Regions from separate parts of the Rhizobium sp. TBD182 genome, predicted to be linked through region 1. Evidence: predicted binding sites of a transcription regulator. Region 1 holds the regulator's gene; the other holds the start of a gene.
What was found. Region 1 encodes LexA, which represses DNA repair genes until DNA is damaged. Its sites were predicted from a motif close to TGTTCNNNNTGTGTTCNG; they were not measured.
Positions count from the first base shown of each region.

Region 2: T18_RS22735 (ImuA family protein) is a predicted target of LexA. The motif match lies at 1,945-1,962, and genes of this name have one in related genera.

Region 1 is NZ_BDLN01000001.1:499,048-502,129, forward strand. Features, by position in the region: gene T18_RS02575 (VOC family protein) at 1-681, opposite strand, end outside; gene lexA (transcriptional repressor LexA) at 893-1,615, shown strand; gene T18_RS02585 (glutathione S-transferase family protein) at 2,054-2,737, shown strand; gene T18_RS02590 (ComEC/Rec2 family competence protein) at 2,754-3,082, opposite strand, start outside.
Region 2 is NZ_BDLN01000010.1:70,169-73,250, reverse strand. Features, by position in the region: gene T18_RS22750 (SOS response-associated peptidase family protein) at 1-629, opposite strand, end outside; gene ligD (non-homologous end-joining DNA ligase) at 688-1,740, opposite strand; gene T18_RS22735 (ImuA family protein) at 2,023-2,775, shown strand; gene T18_RS22730 (Y-family DNA polymerase) at 2,696-3,082, shown strand, end outside.

The DNA of each region.
Region 1 (3,082 bases):
AGCCGGTTTTCCGGTCAATCTGATGCTGGCATTGCCGGTCGCGAAAACCATATCACCGCCCGGAGACCATTTGCCTTCACAGCCAAACACCGTCTCGATCAGGCCCGCCACCTTCATATCGCCGCCGGTAAACAGGACGATTTCACTGAGGCCGGTGACACCATTGGCGTGGCGCTCCAGCATGGTGCGATCGCCCGGAAGGGCTTGAACCCGTTGACAACTGAACAAAAAGAAATCCGCGGCCGCCCCGCTTGCAGCAAAAGCAAGCCGGAACGCCGCCTCGCCTTGCGAGCCATCCGGCATCCGAACAGGCCGCGAAAACTCGAAAACATCGCCCGCCGAAAGGCCGGCTGCCCGAAACCGCTCATGGTCAACCAAGGCGTCTTCAGTCCTGGCGACAAGAGCCGAAAAACCCTCCTGCCCGTCCCGTTGCCGGAAGGCCACATCCCTGCCAGTGAAAACATCACCCCTCTCTATTGACGCATTATATTTAGCCGGATCAGTAATTGCGAGCGGCTCCAGATAGGTGCCATCGGCGAAAAATACGCAGGCATTTTGGGTGCCGAAAGGATGCAGAGCCTCCGGCGCAACCGTAAAGCCAAGACTGACGAGGCGCTTCACGGCGACGCCTATGACTTCCACGGGCAAAACGAGATGGTCAACGCTATAGGGTTTCGTCATGAAAATGTATCCTGCTGGCCTTCCGCCCGGAGCATGCCGGGACGGTTTCGACCGCACAAAAGCACAATTGCGTGCTATGAGGCAAATCATCACAGCAACAGATGGCACCTTCACGAAATTTTAGGGGATTGCAGAACACATATGGAACATATAGTGTTCGTTCTGTATTTGTTTCGCGACTTCCACTACGATTCTAAAGGGTGTTTTCCTCATGCTCACGCGCAAACAGCAGGAATTGCTTCTCTTCATTCATGAACGAATGAAAGAGTCCGGCGTGCCGCCCTCCTTCGATGAAATGAAGGACGCACTCGATCTTGCTTCGAAATCCGGCATCCACCGCCTGATAACCGCTCTCGAAGAGCGAGGATTCATTCGTCGGCTACCGAATAGAGCTCGGGCGCTGGAAGTCATCAAGCTGCCCGAGGCTTATACGCCGGGTGCAAGGCCGCAGCGCGGCTTTTCGCCAAGCGTTATCGAAGGCAGCCTTGGCAAGCCCAAAACGCCGGAACCGGCCCCTGCCCCCAAGACGCCGGCCAATGATCTGGGCGGCGCTGTCACCGTGCCGGTCATGGGCCGCATCGCTGCGGGCGTACCGATTTCCGCCATCCAGAACAACACCCATGATGTGGCCGTGCCAGTAGACATGCTTGGCACGGGCGAACATTACGCTCTTGAGGTCAAGGGTGATTCGATGATCGAGGCCGGCATTTTCGACGGCGACACAGTCATCATCCGCAACGGCAACACCGCCAATCCCGGGGATATCGTTGTGGCTCTGGTGGATGACGAGGAAGCCACGCTGAAGCGCTTCCGCCGCAAGGGTGCCTCCATTGCGCTCGAGGCGGCAAACCCAGCCTATGAGACCCGTATCTTCGGGCCCGACCGGGTTAAAATTCAGGGCAAGCTGGTGGGGCTGATCCGCCGCTACCATTGATCTTATCGAACCGAACGTATTCACGTTATAATAGGCGTCATCGTGAAGATGGCGCCTATATTGGGTTTGGCTTTTTCCAAACGTGGCGGGCTTTTGCGGGTGCACGAGGATATGCGCCATCCAGCCTATGCGCGTTGCCCTTTCTAAACTGAGTTCCTGCTCCATAAAGATGCTTCGGTTTCGCTACAGGCGTGGTGGCGAATGGGCTGCTCGCTGTAATTGTCGAAGCGATCCCATCCGCTGTTTTTTAGCGACGTTGTTCTGTCGTGTTGCGCAGTCAGTTTTAGTCGTCACCAAAGGGTGACTTATCGAAGGCGCGCTCTCAGCGGCCCCACATCACCATTCATCAACGGCGTTTATGGGAGCCATGGATAATTTTCGATATTCCGTGAACGCTTGGCAGGTGTAGAAATACGCGTCATATCCGGGAGATACGCCATGTACGATCTTTATATAGCCAACAAGAACTATTCTTCATGGTCGCTGCGGCCGTGGGTATTGATGCGCACGCTCGGTATCGCCTTTGATGAAAAGCTCATTCCGTTCGGCGAAGGCGTATCCTTCTCCTCCTTTTCGCCGACGGGCAAGGTGCCCTGCCTGGTCGACGAGGGTATGACGGTTTGGGAAACGCTTTCGATCGTCGAATATCTTGCCGAAAGACACCAGGGTGTCTGGGCAAGCGACAAGCATGCGAGGGCCTGGTCGCGTTCGGCCGCAAGTGAGATGCATGCCGGCTTTTCCTCGCTTCGCAATCTCTATCCCATGTCGGTGGGCATTCGGGTCAAACCCAGGAGCGGCGATGCCGGGCTTAAGGCCGATGTAAAGCGGATCGATGCGTTGTGGAGCGAGGGTCTCACAAAATTCGGCGGGCCATATCTTGCCGGTCAAAAGTTCACGGCGGTCGATGCTTTTTTCTGCCCGGTTGCATTCCGTTTCCAGACCTATGGCAGCGCGGATCTTTCGCCAGCAGCGAAAGCCTATTGCGACCGGCTGCTCGCCCTGCCTGCCATGCAAGAATGGTACGAGGCCGGTTTGAAGGAGAGCTGGCGCGACGCTGGTCATGAAGAGGAAGTTGGCGGGATCGGCGAATTGACTGAAGATTTGCGCGCCAAGGCCCGATGATCCATGCTGGCGGCAGTCATTGCGACGCCGCCAGCAGCCGGATGATGGGCTGCGGCAGATCACGGTCGAAACGTCCGCTTTTCCAGTCGTAATAACGGTGCTGGCTCCAGGGCCTGTCCGTTCCGGCGATTGCGGCGCGCAGCCCGCTCGCCACACCCTCCTCCCTCTTGTCAGCAAAATCTATTTCCACAGAACCGAGACGCCGCAAGATGTCACGGCTGAGCAGGAGTGCACCCGAGCGGCACTGCGAAAAAGAGGTTCTGCGGGAAACAACGACGATATCGGCAATATCGCAGGCTTTTCCGGCGAAGCGGCCATCTTCCAGAACGACGATCCATTCTCCGC
Region 2 (3,082 bases), on a different contig from region 1:
ATGTCAGCCTCCTCCTTAGTCAGCAGCAGGACAGGCATCGCCTTCTCATGGATCGGCGTCACGAGCTGGTTGGGATCGGTGGTCAGAAAACCATAGAGATCGTCGGTCGTGAGCCCGTCTCGAACCTTCCGGACGCTTTTCCATTGCGGCACATGGATGCCGGCAAAGAACATCAGCGACTTTGCTTCATCGCGGGCAAACCAGGCATTGGGCACATTTCCGCCATCCTGTTTGCTCGCCGGATCCGGTTCGGCAAAGCTGGTGACAGGGACGAGGCATCGATGTTCGACACCGAACCATCGTGTCCAGTGGGGCAGGTTGAGCTTGCGTACGTTGGTCACACCGCGGTCCGGTTCCATGCGGGTAAGCTCATCCATATCGACAGCCTGACCCTTGGCCTTCAGTTTCCCCGCCCTCGTTTCCGCAGCTTTTTTCTGAACGAAGGTCGGCGAGGGAAGGCCCCAACGCGCATGCACGAGATGCTTCTTGCCGTCCGCCGTGTTGCGGACGATCGGCCCCATCTGGTCGGGGTTCATCTGATAGGCTGGCATCAGGTTGATCAGGCTTTCGGCGTCCTGAGCCCATTTGGAGACCCAGTCCTTGTCTTCCATCCGATATAGATTGCACATGGCAGCAATTCCTCCGTTGCGACCGAATGCAGTTGTGTGGTGAGTTCCGCCTCCGTCGCTAGTCGAGCTTGTAAACGTCGGCATTGTCTTGCCGTTCCCGCAAGCCTTTGTAGGAGGCATGGCGTAGCTTGCCGTCCGCCGTCCACGCCCGGAACTCGATCTCTGCAATCAGTGTTGGCTCGACCCAGACGATATCTGATTTTTCGGGAAAGGGCACCGGTGGCTGTTTCCGCTTCCAGCGCAGCTTGTCCAGCATCTTGCGCAGCCTGATCATCTCGGCTTCCTTAAAACCTGTACCGACGTTTCCGACATGAATGAGCTCGTCACCGCGATAGGCAGCAAGCGCCAGCGAGGCGAACCCGGCAGGCGATGCCGTCGATGGCTCATAGCCCACGATCATGAACGCTTCGCTCCCAACGCATTTGATCTTCACCCAGTCGCCGGTGCGGCCGGAACGATAGGGCTGATCGAGGTGCTTGCCGACGATGCCCTCGAGACCAAGGCTGCCAACGTGTTCCAGCAGGATCGCGGGATCGGCGTCAATGGTTTCCGAAAGGCGGATCGCGCCGTCATGTCCCTTCAGCGTATCCTCGAGAAGATGGCGGCGTGAGCGGTATTCAATATTCCGCAGATCATGACCGTCGAGATAGATAAGATCGAAGGCGTAGAGGATGGCGTCCGAAGCTCGGCTGCCAGCAGTCTTTCCAGAGGCACCCAACGATTTCTGCAGCAGCCCGAAATCCGGCCGCCCTTCATCGTCAAGCACAACTGCCTCGCCATCGATGATCATCGTTGCCGGCCCAAGCGCCCGGGCAGCCTGCTCGATCGCCGGAAACCGGTGCGTCCAGTCATGGCCGCTACGCGTGAGGATGCGGACCCCAGTCGGCTCGATATGGACAGCCAGTCGATAGCCGTCCCATTTCAGCTCCCAGCTCCATTGATCGCCTTGTGGAGGATGCGCCTTCAATTGGGCGAGCGCCGGCTCGACGCGATCGGGCATCGGATCAAACAGCAGCTGTGGCTGTGCGGGATTGCGCTTCCGACGCGGCTTTGACCGCAGCGGGGCTTCGCTATCACGAAGGAGCGGCTTTGATCTCGGTGGCTTCGTCATGCAAACGAGTTCAGCACGAAAACCTTAAGAAGATTATGACGCCGTTCATCTATCCCCGCTATCCACCATTCTGGACCCGACAGACGCAGGGGCCGCAAAAAATTCTGTTTCCCCTTACCTCCTTGAATCCTTTTCGAATCTTCGACTTTGCTAATACTGGGATAATATTCCTCAACCATGTGGTGCTTGACTCTTTTGCATTACGAGAACAAACAATGAACATATAGCCCGTACGACATGATGTCGATCCTTTGAACACGACCTTGAAGGGAGCCGTGAACGATGACTGCTGCCCGTCAGAGGGTGATTTGCGACTTGCGCGATCGCATAGCGTCGATGGAAGGGGTATCCGCGACGCGGGCCGGAACACTCGCCTTCGGCGTTCCCGAGATCGATGCGGCCTTGCCCGGCGGTGGTCTCGCCTATGGCGCGTTGCACGAGTTTGCAGGCGGTGGCTCGGGCACCGTCGATGGCGCAGCGGCAGCCCTTTGTGTTGCCGGCATTGCCGCACGAACAAAAGGCCCCGTCATCTGGTGTCTGACGCGGCCGGATCTGTTTTTTCCGGCTCTGGCCCATGTGGGTCTGCATCCTGACCGCGTCATCTTTGTTGAATCCGACAAGGAAGAGGATGTGCTTGCCAATATGGAGGAGGGCCTTTCCTTCGGCGGACTTGGCGCCGTCGTCGGTGAACTTGTCCGCTTGCCCATGGTCAGTTCCCGCCGGTTGCAGCTTGCAGCCGAGCGAACCGGGACCATGGCGCTTGGCGTTCGGCGATGGCGGCGACAGACGGAGGCCAATGACTTTGGCCAGCCGACGGCCTCGACCACGCGGTGGCGTGTCAGCGTGATGCCGTCGGAAGAGTTGCCGGTAGCGGGGGTGGGCAGGCCCCAATGGTTTCTGGAATTGATGCGCGTGAAAGCGGGTGAGTGTGCTGAGTTTCTCGTGAGGGCGTGTGATGACAAGGGTCGTCTCGATCTATCTTCCGGATCTGCCGACAGATCGCATTCGTCGGGCCGATCCGTCTATTGCGCCTGAACAGCCAATCGCCGTGATCGCAAAAAGCGGCTCGAAGCGATGGGTGTCTGCCGCCGATCCGGCTGCCAGAAAGGCGGGCGTGCATACCGGCATGGCAGCCGCAAAGGCGCAGTCGCTGTTTCGTGGCCTGATGCTGGTTGACGCTGATGCCGAAGCCGATCGAGCCGCACTTGAGCGCATCACGCTCTGGGCGCTGACGATCTATTCGCCAATCGTCGCGGTCGACGGGATTGATGGCATCGTCATGGATACAGAAGGCGCCGATCATCTGCAGGGTGGCGAACTATCAATGGTGAATGGCATCGCC